One region of the Cytobacillus sp. EB106-05-05-XG126 genome, then DNA from elsewhere that is predicted to be linked to it. Evidence: predicted binding sites of a transcription regulator. Region 1 holds the regulator's gene; each other region holds the start of a gene.
What was found. Region 1 encodes Rex, which represses fermentation and respiration genes when NADH is low (regulators of the CRP and FNR family bind a similar motif). Its sites were predicted from a motif close to TTGTGAAATATTTCACAA; they were not measured.
Positions count from the first base shown of each region.

Region 2: a site for Rex is predicted at 1,769-1,786, ahead of AC3WTL_RS20925 (AtpZ/AtpI family protein). Genes of this name have one in related genera too.
Region 3: a site for Rex is predicted at 3,163-3,180, ahead of qoxA (cytochrome aa3 quinol oxidase subunit II). Genes of this name have one in related genera too.

Region 1 is NZ_JBYTDU010000019.1:3,482-9,131, reverse strand. It holds gene groL (chaperonin GroEL) at 1-969, opposite strand, end outside; gene groES (co-chaperone GroES) at 1,030-1,314, opposite strand; gene AC3WTL_RS23080 (CPBP family intramembrane glutamic endopeptidase) at 1,630-2,355, shown strand; gene AC3WTL_RS23075 (YdiK family protein) at 2,391-2,582, shown strand; gene AC3WTL_RS23070 (redox-sensing transcriptional repressor Rex) at 2,605-3,249, opposite strand; gene moaC (cyclic pyranopterin monophosphate synthase MoaC) at 3,277-3,759, opposite strand; gene AC3WTL_RS23060 (ABC transporter ATP-binding protein) at 3,951-5,650, shown strand, end outside.
Region 2 is NZ_JBYTDU010000012.1:7,414-13,063, forward strand. It holds gene atpE (F0F1 ATP synthase subunit C) at 1-187, opposite strand, end outside; gene atpB (F0F1 ATP synthase subunit A) at 263-976, opposite strand; gene AC3WTL_RS20920 (ATP synthase subunit I) at 998-1,372, opposite strand; gene AC3WTL_RS20925 (AtpZ/AtpI family protein) at 1,378-1,599, opposite strand; gene AC3WTL_RS20930 (S8 family serine peptidase) at 1,894-4,161, opposite strand; gene AC3WTL_RS20935 (serine hydrolase) at 4,239-5,528, opposite strand.
Region 3 is NZ_JBYTDU010000001.1:1,009,192-1,014,841, reverse strand. It holds gene AC3WTL_RS05085 (YwzD family small protein) at 239-385, shown strand; partial or broken gene AC3WTL_RS05080 (CAP domain-containing protein) at 530-894, opposite strand; gene ltaE (low-specificity L-threonine aldolase) at 1,764-2,795, opposite strand; gene qoxA (cytochrome aa3 quinol oxidase subunit II) at 3,212-4,204, shown strand; gene qoxB (cytochrome aa3 quinol oxidase subunit I) at 4,194-5,650, shown strand, end outside.

The DNA.
Region 1 (5,650 bases):
AACAACCACTTTAGAAGCGCGTCCTAAAGAATCGATTGTAGCAGATTTAAGGTCACGGCCTAGCTCTTCAGTGATTACTTCACCGCCAGTCAGGATCGCGATATCTTCAAGCATTGCTTTACGGCGGTCACCGAAGCCAGGAGCTTTAACCGCTACTGCATTGAATGTTCCGCGAAGCTTATTAACTACTAGTGTAGCAAGTGCTTCACCTTCAACATCTTCAGCTACAAGCAATAATGGCTTGCCTTGCTGTACAACCTGCTCAAGTACAGGAAGGATTTCCTGGATGCTTGTGATCTTCTTATCAGTGATTAAGATATAAGGGTTTTCAAGAACCGCTTCCATCTTATCAGAATCTGTAACCATGTATGGAGAAGCATATCCGCGGTCAAATTGCATACCTTCTACCACATCAAGCTCAGTTGTGAATCCTTTAGATTCTTCGATTGTGATAACACCGTCGTTGCCAACGCGCTCCATTGCTTCAGCGATCAGCTGTCCAACTTCATTGTCAGCAGCAGAAATCGCAGCAACCTGTGCGATAGACTCTTTGTTTTCGATAGGCTTTGAAATAGCTTTTAACTCTTCAACAGCAGTAGAAACCGCCTTTTCAATTCCTTTGCGGATGCCCATTGGGTTAGCACCTGCAGTTACGTTCTTAAGGCCTTCACGGATCATTGCCTGTGCAAGAACAGTTGCAGTTGTTGTACCGTCACCGGCAACATCATTTGTTTTGCTTGCTACTTCAGCAACAAGCTTCGCACCCATGTTTTCGAAAGCATCTTCAAGTTCGATTTCCTTCGCAATTGTCACACCATCATTAGTGATTAATGGAGAACCGAATTTCTTCTCAAGAACCACGTTGCGTCCTTTAGGTCCAAGAGTTACTTTTACCGCATTTGCAAGGGAATCTACACCGCGAAGCATGGCGCGGCGGGCTTCTTCACTAAATTTAATCTCTTTAGCCATTGATAAAAACCTCCTCAAAAATTTTAACTTTATCTTTTAATAATCTGTCTGGAACGGCGATTAGCCAATTACAGCAAGAATGTCATTTTCACGTAAAATTAAATATTCTTTGCCTTCGTACTTTACTTCAGTACCAGCATATTTTGAGAAGATGATACGGTCGCCGTCAGCAACTTCAAGGGCAACACGCTCACCATTTTCAAGAACGCGGCCAGTCCCCACAGCTACAACTTTGCCTTCTTGAGGCTTCTCTTTAGCAGTGTCCGGCAGTACGATGCCGCTTGCAGTTTTTTCTTCAGTTTCAACAAGCTCGATAATGATTCGATCACCTAGTGGCTTTAACAAGTGAAACAACCTCCTCAAATAATATGTAAATATTTTTATTTATTAGCACTCTCTCTGTATGAGTGCTAACACAATTATTATATTAATGAATCTCCTTTCTATTTGCAAGGGTGAAGCTTAAATTTTTTATAAAAAAATTCATTCGTGCCTGCACGCTATTTTTCGACACGGACAACCTCTTAAGTATGCTGCAGAAACACATATTTTAACCATAACAGGTCTCTCCTTGGTGCTGATATTTGAAACCCGCTCCATATAAAGAGTACAATGGCTTTAGGACTTGTTTCCAACACTCAGATTAAGGAGTAAAACATTTTGAAGAAGGAATACTGGATTATATTAATCGCCTATATTGCCATGCAGCTTTCAAGCTTATTTGGCGTTCCGCTCGTTTTATTAGCTGCCGATGCCCTGGGACAGAATCCAGAGAATATGCAGATTCTTGCTGTGGCCTACTGGCTCGTAATCAGTTTCACAATCACGCTGATCATTACGCTTCTATTACTAAGGAAAGAAATGAAACGGGGATTGGATAGGGATGCCTCTTCTGTTGCAGGCTCTGTGGGCTGGGCTATTGGAGGCATATTCTTGGCCCTGATTGCTCAAGCTACTGCTGCAAGTATTGAAAACCTGATTGGCATTGAAATGGGATCTGAAAATACACAGCAGATTATCAGGATTATTGAAGCATCGCCAATCGTCATTTTAATCAGTTCGGTCATCGGGCCAATCCTTGAGGAAATCGTCTTTAGAAAGATTATTTTTGGCTCTCTTCATAAGCGCTTCAACTTCTTCCTTTCAGCCCTGATCAGCTCGGTCATTTTTGCTCTGGCCCATTTTGAGCCTGAACATGTACTGTTATACTCAGCAATGGGATTCACCTTTGCCTTTTTATATGTCAAGACGAAGCGGATCATCGTGCCGATTTTTGCCCATGTGGCGATGAACACCTTCGTCGCGGTTGTTCAGCTGAATCAGGATAATATACAAAAGTGGTTAAAGGAAATGGAAAACATGCAGAGCTTTATCAGCTTTTTCTAGCTGGAGAAATGTTTTAAACGTACTGGGGGATTATCATGAGAAGCACACCTTTGTTTTCAGGCTTTATTTACATCCTTCTCGGATGTCTTTTCACCTTTATAGCCATCCAGAATACCCAGCGGGAAGAAACCTGGGGATTCTTTACTTATTTTCTTATCTTAATTGCCACATTTGATTTTGCCACCGGTCTACGGATGGTTGGCCAGCATTTTAAAATGAAAAAATGAGCCCGCAAAAGGCTCATTTTTTTTACACTTCTTCAGGATAATTTTTCAGAAAATAAACCAATGACTGCAATTCCACTGCCAGATCGATATGGTGAATCCGAATCGAGGACGGCACAGTGAGCCTCGCGGGTGTAAAGTTAAGGATTCCTTTTATTTTCGCATTCACCATCCGATCGGTAATCGTCTGGGCAGGCGGTGCAGGCACCGTTAGAATCGCAACCTGAATATTATTTTTAACTATCACTTCTTCAAGGTCATCCATATGATGGACCGGCACATCGCCGATTTTCGTGCCAACCTTGCTCTTATCCACATCAAATGCCACTTCTATTTTCGTATTATTATTTTTAAGAAAATTATAGTTAAGAAAGGCTGTACCTAAATTCCCTACCCCGACCAAAGCGACTTTGGTAAGCTCGTCCTGGTCAAGAGTCTTCCGAAAGAAGCCCAGCAGGTAATTCACATTATATCCATAGCCTTTTTTCCCTAACGCACCGAAGTACGAAAAGTCACGGCGAATCGTTGCAGAATCCACTTTAACCGCCTCACTCAATTCTGCTGATGAGACTCTTTGTTTGCCGGAGGAATGAAGGTTTTTTAGGAAGCGGTAATATAAAGGCAGCCGTTTAGCTGTTGCCTGCGGTATCTTAATTGGTTCATTGGCCATTCGTCCATCCCCATTTCTTATGATGAATTAATTTCGTTTAAAATCTCCGTTTTTGCCGCCTGTTTTCTCTATTAAAAAGGTTGGCCCAATTACCATTCCTTTATCTACAGCCTTGCACATATCATAAACGGTCAGCGCACAGACAGAAGCAGCTGTTAACGCTTCCATTTCCACACCCGTATTTCCTTTTGTTTTAACAGAAGCTGTAATGATGAGGTCGTACTCTTCCTCTTCTGCTTTCCATGAAAATGAAATGTCCACACCTTTAAGCGGCAGCGGATGGCACATCGGAATAATGTCCCATGTTTTCTTGCTCGCCATAATGCCTGCCGTTTGTGCAACAGCAAGTACATCCCCTTTTTTCATGGAGTTGGATGTGATCTTCTCGTATATCTCCTGATTCACCGTAATACTTGACTGAGCGATGGCCGTCCTTGCCGTCTCAGGCTTATCGCTGACATCTACCATTTTTGCCCTGCCCTCTTGATTAAAATGAGTAAAATCCGCCATTTAAAAACACCTCTCTTCAAAATCATACACTATTTTTCCGTTACTTTGTATGTGCTTTGTAAGGTTCTTCACATATTTATTTACCTTTTTTTATGATTCAATGCCCTTCAGGTGTGCTTATAGTCCTGTCTCCTTTATTGCCGAACATATATGAATGAGTTACACTTACTCTATACCCGAGGTGAAAGAACATGATACTATTACAAGTCAATCAGCTGGCAAAAAGTTTTGGAGCTGATCCCATTTTAACGAATATAAAGCTTGAAGTACAAACCAGGGACCGGATTGCCCTTGTAGGGCGCAATGGTGCAGGAAAATCCACCCTTTTGAAAATAATTGCCGGACACATGGCATATGATTCCGGTGAGATTATAAAGCCAAAGGAAGTAACCATTGGCTATCTTGCACAAAATACCGGACTGGAATCGGAATTATCCATTTGGGATGAAATGCTGACTGTTTTCAGTCATTTGCAGAAGCAGGAAAAACAGCTCCGCAACCTTGAAGAACAAATGGCAGATTCCGATATCCTCAGTAATTCTGATGCCTATGAACGCGTATTGAAAGATTACGACAAACTTCAGGTTGATTTCAAAGAAAATGGCGGCTATCAATATGAAGCAGATATCCGTTCCATTCTCCATGGACTCAATTTCAGCTCATTGGGCTATGATACTAAAATTTCGTCATTGAGCGGCGGACAGCGAACAAGGTTGGCCCTTGGTAAACTTCTGCTGACAAAGCCTGATATTTTAATTCTGGATGAGCCTACCAACCACCTTGATATTGAAACATTATCGTGGCTTGAACAATACCTCCAGGGATACAGCGGTGCTATTCTAATCGTATCACATGACCGGTATTTCCTTGATAAGGTCGTTTCCCAGGTTTACGAGATTTCCCGCCACCAAATAAGAAAGTACCCGGGAAACTACAGTTCCTATTTGGATCAAAAAGCCGCTAATTTTGAAAAAGAAATGAAGCAATTCGAGAAACAGCAGGAAGAAATCGCTAAGCTGCAGGACTTCATTCAGCGAAACCTCGCCCGGGCCTCCACAACCAAAAGGGCACAAAGCCGCAGAAAGCAGCTGGCCAGAATGGACGTGATGGACAGGCCGTTTGGAGACGAGAAGTCAGCTTCCTTTGGGTTTGACATCGAGCGTCAGTCGGGCAATGAGGTTTTAAATATTCATTCTTTAGCTATAGGCTATGAAGAGAAAGTCAGCGAGAATATTTCAATGCGGCTGGCAAGAGGCGACAGCATTGCACTAGTAGGACCAAATGGAATCGGCAAGTCCACATTGCTTAAAACCATCATCAAAAAAATCCCTTCTTTTTCAGGGGAGATTCAGTACGGTTCCAATGTGACAATTGGCTACTATGACCAGGAACAGGCAGAGCTCACAAGCAACAAAAGAGTCCTGAACGAATTATGGGATGAATACCCGCTGAAACCGGAAAAAGAAATCAGGACCATACTTGGGAACTTTCTCTTCTCAGGTGATGATGTTCTTAAAACCGTTTCAACACTGAGTGGCGGTGAAAAGGCCCGGCTCGCACTTGCAAAGCTTATGATGCAGAAATCCAATTTCTTAATTCTGGACGAGCCTACAAACCACTTGGACCTGGACAGCAAGGAAATTCTTGAAAATGCATTGATCGATTATCCCGGAACCATTCTCTTCGTCTCTCATGACCGCTATTTTATCAACAGAATTACAACAAAAGTAGTTGAACTTTCTGGAAGCGGGGCAACTGAATATCTTGGCGATTATGATTATTATGTAGAAAAAAAGCAGGAGCAGGAGGAATTGCTTGCACTTAATGAGCAAGTTGACACCACCGCATCGCTGCCTGTTAAGCAGGACAAAAATAATTATCAGCTGGATAA
Region 2 (5,650 bases), on a different contig from region 1:
TAACAACGCCAATGATCGGAACGGCCTCAACTAGTGCTACCCCGATGAACATTGTAGTTTGAAGCATACCGCGAGCTTCTGGCTGGCGAGCCATACCTTCAACTGTTTTTGATACGATAAGACCGTTACCGATACCGGCACCTAGTGCTGCTAAACCGATTGCAATTGCTGCTGCTAAAAGACCCATTATTGAGTTCCTCCTTAAATTGTATGAAAATTTATTTGTTTAAAATGTTTTGTCCATAAAATGAACAGGTATATATTAATGGTCCTGGCTCACTTTGTGTGCCATATAAACCATTGTTAACATACAGAAAATGAATGCCTGGATAGATCCGACAAAGATTGAGAATCCCTGCCATACGAGTGTTGGTATAACTGCGGCAAGCATTCCGCCTATACCGGCATGTGCGAGTCCTCCGACTAGCAACGTCAGCAGGATTTCACCCGCGTAGATGTTACCGTAGAGACGAAGTCCCAATGTCAGAGTGTTTGCAAACTCTTCAATGATTTTCAATGGGAACAAGAAAGGCATTGGCCTGATAAAATCCCGGCCGTATTCTCCTACTCCTTTAAGCTTTACGCCATAGTAATGCGAAAGCCCGACTACCATTGCCGCTAATGTTAAGGTGATAACAGGATCGGCTGTTGGCGATTTCCACCATAAAGTGTGATCATAAGTGATCGCAAACGGAAGTCCGAGCATGTTTGAAACAAAAATATACATGATCAGGGTTAATCCAAGGATATGGAATCTTCCGCCTGTCTTCCAGTCCATCGTACTGTTAATGATATTCTTAACAAAATCCATAACCCATTCGAAGAAGTTTTGCATCCCCGTTGGTTTCATGGCCAATCGACGGGTTGAAAGCAAAGCAATAATGAAGACAATAGCACTTGCCACTGTAATCATCAGTACGTTTGATAAGTTAAAATTCAATCCTAAAAAGTCCACTATAGGAGCTTCATGATGCAATAGTGTTCACCTCTCTTCCCGCTATTTACGTAAATGAAAAGATTGAAGAAAATAATCTATCATAATGACAATATAGGATGTCATTAATCCAAATACCACACTGATCAGATGCATCTTTTCAGGATATTCCAGAGCGATCATGACAGCAAATACTGCTGTAGCCATCCTGGATACCGTTCCAAGTGAACGCACCTTCTCGCCTCTCTCGACCGCCTCTCCAAATTGCAGCGCCTTCCGTGAAATAAGCCACAAATTGAACAGACTTAAGCTTGTACCAAAGATCAAGCCAAGAAAAATAGATTGATAAGGTGTAAAACCCCAGCCGAGAACATATACAGACAACAAAAGGAATATGTAATTTCGCTGTCTCTGAAAAGTTGCTTTGATTTCCGGCATGATGTTCATTCTCCTGTGAAAAAATGTTGGATTAGGCGAAGCATGGCGTAAATCCCGGCGCCCAGCCCAATGAACAAGCCGATTAAAAGGAATAAAGGCTCAGTTCCTGCCTTGGTGTCGAGCCATCTTCCAGCAAAAATGCCAATGAGCGTGGAACCTACTAACTGGGAAAGAATGGCGGACATTAAGGCCATCGCCTTAAATGGGTTGCGGTCTTTTTGACGCATAAAAACGCATCCTCCCTTAAAGAGAATGGTAAGAGGGTTTGAGGCCGTAAATAAACATATAAACATCATGCAGAAGTGGGAAATATGTCTGCAAAAATATTTTGAAAACCCTATCATCTTTTACCCTTTGTAAGCATACAATAGGGCTTTGTCAATGTCAATGCGTTTGGAGTGAAAAAGTTCACAAACAAAAAGGTAAAAATATGGTATGTTCACATATTTATCACATTTAATTTTTGAATTTCTATTGAAAAAGGAGCGAGACTCTGCATCGCTCCTGAAAACGCTTTATTTCTACTTACTTGTACTCTCTTCTGATTCTGCTGAAGGCTCCGGGTCCCCCAGCTGGCCATCCGGTCTCACAAATAGATAAGTTTCGATCCAGTCTTCCCTTCCGGCCTTTTTGGCAAACACTTTTGCCAGGTACAGCCCAGGACCGGGCAGCTTTTCAGCAGGGATTTCCTGCAGCAGCTGCCCCTTGCCGGTATTTCTTTTCCAATCCAGAAATCCCATGAACCGGAGACTTTCCGAATCAAACATCGCAATTCCGAATTCTTCCGCCCCGCCAGGCAGATACACCTCATAGCGATACGTGGCTGGCTTATCTCCTTTGCCGATTCCGAATCCCATCACCCTTGGGTAATCAGGCTCTTCAAGCACATAGAGGTATGGAATATGAATACTCTCTGCACCTGCTTTCAATAGAAGGTACCCGTCATGGATCTTTTTCTGTAAAAGGGTCGGATCAGCTGACATTTTTATTTCGACCTTTTTCTTTTCACCCGGGTTCAATTGAATCGTCATAGGCATTTCCCAATTGATGCCCTGCTCCTTATAGGGTACGGAAAAGGAATAAGACTGCGTTTTTTCACTTATATTTTCAACCGTTATGAAACTGCTGTGGTCATGCAGCCTGTCTGCGATCTGAAATTTTCCGAATTGCATGGATGCCGGGAAGACAAGCGTTTCTGCTGTCAGCGCCTGATCAAGCTGTATCCTGCCGGCCCCCTGCTCATACGTTCTATATGTTTGTCCATCCGCGTTCTTAATAAGTTTAGCAGTATTCATAAGTGCCGCCTTGATTTGTTCCGGACCCCAGTCGGGGTGAGCCTGTTTGAGGATCGCACAAGCACCTGCTACATGCGGAGCGGCCATGCTTGTTCCCTGAAGCGGCAGGTAGCCGCCGGGAATGGTGCTATTTATGGCGACTCCCGGTGCCACGACATCCGGTTTAATTTCCCAAGTGGATGTAACAGGTCCGCGTGAGCTAAAGTCAGCCAGTATGTCCCTTTCTTCTATTATATAAGTCCGGGCAAGGAGCCTTCCTTCCTTCATGAGCTTCTTGAGCTCCTCTCCTTCTTGCTTTGAAAGCGCCGCTGCCGGAATGGGAACCTCGCTGTCCAAATTTCCGAAGAACCTGCCTTTTGTATTGTTATAGATAATGATACCCTCTGCTCCTGCTTCCATGGCATGGAAAGCTTTATCTGTAAACGTCAATTCCCCTCTTTCTATTAGTACTATTTTTCCTTCGGCATTCTTCAATTGATCCGGATGTCCAAGTCCTCCATCAATCATTTCATAGGAACGGTCAAATTCCCATTCCTTTGAACCCTGCAGCAGATCAAGGCGGATTTCACGTCCGTTTATGCTTAAAAATGGCACCTTTATTGTTGGTGTAGAGGCTCCGACAGAAATAGCCTTCGACGCTGTTCCCGGAGAACCGACCGTCCAAATATTCGGTCCCGAATTGCCTGATGAAGTGACAGCCGTTATTCCCTTTTCAACTGCTTTATTCAGGGCCATGCTTATCGGAAGGTCAGGCCCGTTTACGTTATTTCCCAATGAAAGGTTTAACACATCCACTTTATCCTTTATGGCCTGTTCGATGGCCGCAATCACCTGTTCTGTTGTTCCGCTTCCGCCTGGTCCAAGAGCCCTGTAGGCGATGATGGTTGCTTCAGGTGCGACCCCCTGGATCCTGCCATTTGCCGCAATGATGCCCGCGACATGAGTGCCGTGCAGTGTGCCTTGTCCCCCGGAAGCCTTTGTTTCCATCGGATCTCTATCATTATCCACCAAATCGCGACCGCCGCCATAGCTTCGCCGCAGGTCAGGATGATTATAATCAATGCCGGTGTCGATCACGCCTACTTTCACACCCTTGCCTGTAAGGCGCTGATTATTTTCATCATAATAGCCTCTGGCATTCAGGCCGCCAATCAGCTTAATATTGTCATTGGAATGAACATGATAGGTATTAACCGGTGAAACAGCAGAGACTGACTCTATTCTTTTCAGGCTTAGCAGTGCTGATGGCTTTCCTTTGACTGAAAAGCCGTTTAATGCCTGATTGAATGTATGCCTGATTTGCAGATCAGGATTTTGTTCTATCATTTGTTTTATTTCCTGTTCATTTTTTGGATCCTTCAGTACTACAATGGCCACTTTTTCTATATCAGGTGACTCTTCCGGTATAGGCGGGTGTGAAAGTGTCCGTGCTGAAACGGGAGTTTGACTCCAAAACAAGGATAAGACTGTTATGGACAGTAAGAATTTTTTCATTAGAAAACCCACCCTCTTTTTGTTTTAGGGTGGGCTGAATAGATGCCTTGTATGCGTAAATCTATATAATATTACGGCTAGTTCAAGGATTCATAAACAATATTGGCCACTTCTTTGGAAAGAGCGCCTGTGCTCCGGTATGATCCGCTTGGTAAAGGGCCATTGTTTTGTTTATTTGTCAGCAGGATAATCTGAAGGTTTTCCTCTGGATCGATAATAACCTGTGTTCCAGTAAAACCAGTATGGCCAAAAGCTTTTTCAGAATAGCGATCTCCCATATACCAGCTTTTATCCAGCTCCCAGCCATATCCCTGGCCAAAGCGCTGAGGAGAGGTAAAGGTATCAATCACTTCTTGATCATACATTTTTGTTTTCCCATATGTTCCGCCATTTAACATGGTCTGGCCCAATACGGCAAGGTCCCTTGCTGTCGAAAATAAACCGGCATGGCCTGCAACCCCTTTATTTCCATAAAAGCTATTCCCATCATTAACTTCTCCGACTAAGGTGTAATTTCTCCAGTATTTGAACATGTCCGGGCTTTCTTCAACATAGTACCCGAAATTAGGGTCATCAATCATTTTATACTCATAAGGATTTCCCCATGAGGTAGCTGCAATCTTTTTCTTGAAATGGTCCGGTGGAGTAAACATCGTATCATGCATTTTTAAGGGCTTATAAATATTTTCTTCTAAGTACTTATCCAATTTCTGTCCACTGATCTCTTCAATCAAAAAACCCAGCATCATAAAGCTAAAATCGCTATATCTTCTGTCCGTTCCTGTGGGATATTCAAGTGGCAGCTTGTTTATATAATTCAGCACCTCTTCAGAATTATCCGCGTAAAGGTATGTCGGCTTCCAGGGAGTTAAACCAGAGGTGTGTGTCAGAAGGTCAGCTACTGTAATATCCTGTTTCCCATGCTGGGCAAACTCTGGAATAAAATCAGATACCCTGTCATTTACTGAGAGTTCCCCATCATTGACAAGTTTCATAATGCCCTGGGTTGCTCCCATTACCTTCGTAACGGAAGCAAGGTCGAACATTGTTTTCTTTTTCATTTTTCTGGGGTTCTCGAGTAATTCCCCCATATCATACTTTTGTGCATATCCGTACGCTTCCTCTTTGACAATCTTCCCATCCTTGGCTACAAGAACGACTGCACCAGGTGTAACACCATCCGCAATAGCCTCTGTAACGGCTTTATCAATACCCTTCAATTTCTCCGGATCAAAGCCCGCCTTTTGCGGATGGGCTTGACTTAATTTTTGTCCGGACCGTTCCTTGGCATTCACGAAATTTCCAGAAAAAGCTGCAGAACTTAAAACTAATGTGAATACGATTAACAATAGCCTTAACCTTTTCAAATCTTCATCTCCTTTTAAAAAACTGACCAATATACAATATTCTGTATAATTAATTCTATCTATCTTCCAATTGATTATCAATATAGTTTTTAGTATTTTCAGAAAATAGTGCTTTAAGATTA
Region 3 (5,650 bases), on a different contig from region 1:
TCTCTTTCCTGCTATACTATTCGCTGTTCAAATGACAGGTATGGGGGCAGCCGTAAAATATTATCAGTATTTAATACCCGGCTTTCCGAGAGATCAATCATTTATGCAAAAATGCAGGTTGAATGAATGTTCATTTTTCTCACGCCTCAGCTTACCGGTTAATAGTATATAGTGAGTTTTAAAAAATCTTAACAGGGAATAGAGTCATAAAATACATTGCTGTTTGAAGGTGTCTATTATGAAATCTAACTTTAGTGATTTTGCAAAGCTATTGGAATCTGCTCTTGATAAAGGGCAAACAGATACAGAAATAACCATCCATGAACTGCTTGATGATATAAAAACTCAGCTTGAACCTTTAATAAACAAAAAGGAAATCGGCTAATGCGCCGATTTCCTTTTTTCGCAGTCTAACAGGCAAATAAGGACAAAGACTAAGACCACGTCCTGTGGCAACGTCTTTGTGACCCACTTCCTGTGGTCCTCAACTATCAATCAGTGGGGGAGCCCCACTGATTAAAGTTTTACTTTATTTCGCTATTAACATTTGTGTCCAATAAGATCCGTCATCAGTATATCCTACACCAATATGCGTAAAGGTGCCGTTTAATATATTTTTCCGATGACCTTCACTTTCCATCCATGCTTGTACCACTTGTTCAGGAGTCTGCTGCCCCATGGCAATATTTTCGCCTGCGGTACTGTAATTGACTCCAAAATCCCTCATCATGTCAAATGGCGAACCATAAGTTGGACTTGTATGGAAAAGTAATTTTTCTGCTGCATATCATTTGATTTCGCCTGTGCCACACCACTTAGCGGTTTATCTGATTGTAATGCATTAAGCCCATTTTTCTCCCGTTCTGCATTTGTTAATTGGATTACTTTAGATTCAAAGTTGTTTATGTCATCATTTTGAGCAGCTGGTGCCTGTTCACCTTGTCCTTGAGGCGCCTGGCCAGCCCCTTCCTGCGGAGGGGTTTGTGCAGGTGCTTGCGGCTGCTGGCCCTCTTGTCCAAACGGCTGAGCAAATTGACGCCCTTCAGCCTGTCCGCCTTCCATTCCCTGATTTTGCTGATTGTCCTCTCCAAATTGGTATAATGGCATGCCGCCATCATCAGCTAATTGGCTATGAGGGAAATCCTGACTTGGTGTTGCAGTGCTGTAAGAGTTGGGATCAATGGTAAGGTACCCATTATTTACTTTTTGTAATTCAAGCGGAGCTGCTCCCCGTCTTTCTCTGTCCACATTCACATTATTAGGCTGGCTAATTTCTTTAAGGTCATCACCGGTTAATTCCCCTGTATCCATGCCCTGCTGAGTATTATTACATGCAGCAAGCGTTAGAATAAGGAAAACACCAAGAAGAAAGTTTTTCTTTAATAACATGGTCTTATTCTCCTTTAAAAAGTGTAAGTTTTACTTTTTTATCATACCGAGTAAGACGAAAAGTATAGGTGGAAAATTGAGCACTCATCTTAAAGGCCACTTTAAAAGGTTTTGCATAGTTTATTTATAAAAGATGAGAAGGAGGATTCTCTTTGAGGCAATATATTATTACCGGCATGAATGGTGCCCATTATTACGGATATTCCCAGGTGCAGTATGGGCCCTGGTGTCAGCCTATTCAACAAGGATATCCCTATCACAGCATTTGGCATCCGAGTCATTTGCACTCCCAGCACTATACTGCAGCTCTACTGCAGAGATATTATTTCTAAAAATAAAAACGCATGCCGGATTGACATGCGTTTTTTATCTGGTTAAATGATTTGATCAGCTGTTTTTTGAATCGCTGTAATGGACTGTTCAAGCTGGTTTCTGTTCACATCATAGTGCGTAACAAAACGCACATAACTAGGGCCGAAAGTTCCTGAAAGGACTCCTTCAGCTTTCAATCTTTCAACAAATTCCGATGAATTCATCTTTAGATTTTTCACATCTGCCACAATTATATTCGTATCCACCTGGTTTACAATCTCAATGCCATTAATTTGGCCAAGCTGCTGTGCAAGATATTGGGCATTTTCATGGTCCTCTGCCAGACGTTCTCTCATTTGAATTAATGCAATAAGGCCTGGTGCAGCTAGGATGCCTGCCTGGCGGAGTCCCCCGCCGAGTCTTTTGCGCCACTTTCTGGCGGCTGTTATGAAATCTCTATTTCCTGCCAGTATGGATCCGACGGGAGCACCAAGCCCTTTGGATAGGCATACCTGGACAGTGTCGCAATGCTTAGCTAATTCTGAAGCCGGCAGGTTCAGTGCTGCTGCGGCATTGAATATTCTTGCGCCATCTATATGTACAGGAACGTTATTTACTTTTGCGATAGTATGAATGTCTTTCATATTATCAATCGGTATAACGGCACCGCCGGCTCTATTATGCGTATTTTCAAGGCAAATCAAGCCTGTTTCAGGAAAATGCTGATCCTCTCCCCTAATGGCATACTCCACATCAGAGGGATCCATAGCCCCTCTTGTCCCGTTTATCGTTCTTGTCTGGACGCCGGCAAAAGCAGAAGGAGCTCCGCTTTCATAATAAAAAATATGGCTTTCTGCTTCGAGAATAATTTCATTGCCAGGGCGGCAATGTGTTAAAATGGCGATCTGGTTTCCCTGTGTGCCGCTTGTTACAAAAAGAGCTGCTTCCTTTCCAAGCACTTCAGCAGCTGTCTCCTCCAGTTGATTTATTGAAGGATCCTCTCCATAAACATCATCTCCAACTTCCGCTTCATAAGCCGCTTTTCTCATAGCTTCAGTCGGCTTTGTGACTGTATCGCTTCTTAAATCAATCATGTCCTCACCCTGTCTCTATCTATATTATTTTTACTTCATGTTACTGTACTATTCTGTATTTTTCAATTAATAAGAAAGAGCCCTATAAAGAGTTCCTTGGCAATAAATATACCAAAACCAAAAGTTCAAAATTTGTTCAAGATTTAAATATAAGGCGCAAAACCCAATAACAATGCTATTTGCAGAAAATGAAATGCTGTCCAAACACTTTACATAAATTTCCTTCTCACTTTTGTCACAACTTTTCACAATTGCTTATGTTAATATCATTTACACAGTGATAACTAAGTTAAATAAGTGTTTCAAGAGTGTGCATTTTTCCCAGCTATATATTTTTTTGGTATCTTTGTGAAAATACGCACATTATTTGTGAATTATTTAACAATAGTTTTTGTTTAAAGGAGATGAAACATCAGATGAAGAAAATGCTGCTCTCTTTAACAGCTATATTGCCGATGCTTATTCTCAGCGGCTGCAATATGGTTGTGTTTGAACCGCAGGGGCCTGTTGCAAGAAGCATTACCGAATTAATTAACTGGTCCCTGATCTGGATGCTTCTTGTTGTAGTAGTCGTATTTGGATTATTCGGCTACATCGTCTGGAAATATCGTGAGAAACCAGAAAATAAGGATTATGAACCGCCTGAGGAACATGGAAGCACACTCCTTGAAATTATCTGGACCGGGATTCCTATCTTAATTGTCATTGCGTTAACAATCCCGACCGTAAAAACACTTTATGCTCTTGAAGAAGCACCAAAAGGCTACGAAGAAAAAGAGCCAATTACTATACATGTAACATCTGCAGACTGGAAATGGATTTTCAGTTATCCAGAAGAAGGAATTGAGACGGTGAACTATGTCAATATTCCTGAGGATAGGCCTGTACTTTTCAAAATGACTTCTGCAAGCACCATGCAATCTTTCTGGGTGCCTGCACTTGGCGGACAAAAGTACACCATGCCGAAAATGGAAACAGAATTATATCTTCTTGCAGACAACCCTGGATCATATGAAGGTCAAAATACGAACTTTAACGGCCGCGGCTATGCGGATATGAAATTTGAAGTGCTCGCTCAAACCCAGAAAGATTTTGACCAATGGGTTGAAGATGTTAAGGATACAGCGCCTAAATTGACAGAGAAAGAATATGTAGGGCTGCTGAAGCCTACTCATCTAGGAAGGCTGACCTATTCAAATACTCATTTGGAATGGGTGAATCATGCCGATCCTGACTCTAAGGCATATACAAATCCTGAACTCTACAGAGGTCATGGATATCAGGGTAAGACATTCGAAGAAGACGATAATTATAAAAATGAGAAACCGAATGTAATTGAAGGTCATGGCGAAGATAAGGGCCATGATGACAGTGAAGTAAACCATGGAGGTGACCATCATGGGCATTAAATGGGATGAGTTTTTTATTACGGGAGATCCCCTTATACTAGGTTCCCAGATTGCCATTTTGCTGACAATGATCGGTGCAGTGGCAGGGATTACCTATCTGAAAAAATGGAAATACCTGTGGACAGAATGGCTGACTACAGTAGACCATAAAAAAATCGGTATTATGTATATCATCTCCGCCGTATTGATGTTTTTCCGCGGCGGGATGGACGGGTTGCTGATGAAAGCTCAGACATCACGTCCTGAAATGGAATTCCTGAATTCCCAGCATTACAATGAAATTTTCACAACACACGGTGTGATTATGATTCTTTTCATGGCGATGCCGTTTTTGATTGGTTTAATGAACGTTGTCATTCCGCTGCAGATCGGTGCGCGTGACGTTGCCTTCCCTCAGCTGAATGCTCTAAGCTTCTGGCTGTTCTTCAGCGGAGCTATGCTGTTCAATATTTCCTTTGTTATCGGAGGGTCACCTGATGCAGGATGGACTTCCTACTTCCCTCTTGCAGGCAAGGAATTCAGTCCGGGAATCGGTAATAACTATTATGCAGTTGCCCTTCAGATTGCCGGTATCGGTACATTAATGACAGGTATAAACTTTATCGTCACGATTTTGAAAATGAGAACAAAAGGCATGACACTGATGAAAATGCCGATGTTTACGTGGACTACTTTCGTAACATCCATTTTGATTGTGGCGGCTTTCCCAATTTTCACAGTCGCATTGGCATTGATGACGTTTGACCGTCTATATGGAACGCACTTCTTTACCGTATCCGGCGGAGGCATGGATATGCTTTGGGCTAACCTTTTCTGGCTATGGGGCCACCCTGAGGTATATATTGTTGCCCTTCCTGCTTTCGGGATTTTCTCGGAAGTCATTGCAACTTTTTCAAGAAAATCATTGTTTGGATATAAATCGATGGTATTTTCCATCCTTGGAATTGCACTTCTAAGTATGGTTGTATGGGTTCACCATTTCTATACAATGGGTTCAGGACCTGCAGTTAACTCATTCTTCTCCATCACGACGATGGCGATTGCCATACCGACTGGAGTTAAGATGTTCAACTGGCTGTTTACGATGAGGAAAGGCCGCATAAAAATTACGTCTGCGATGCTTTGGGCACTTGCATTCGTTCCTTGCTTTGTCATCGGCGGGGTTACAGGCGTCATGCTGGCAATGGGTGCAGCGGATTATCAGTATCACAATACCTTATTCCTGGTTGCCCATTTCCACTATGTATTAATTCCGGGTGTTGTATTTGCGGTATTTGCAGGCCTGTACTACTGGTGGCCAAAAATGTTCGGCTTCATGCTGAATGAAAAACTCGGAAAATGGCATTTCTGGCTATTCGTTATCGGCTTTAACGTAACATTCATGCCTATGTTCTTCCTTGGATTAAACGGAGCTGTAAGACGTGCATACACTTACTCTGCCGAATC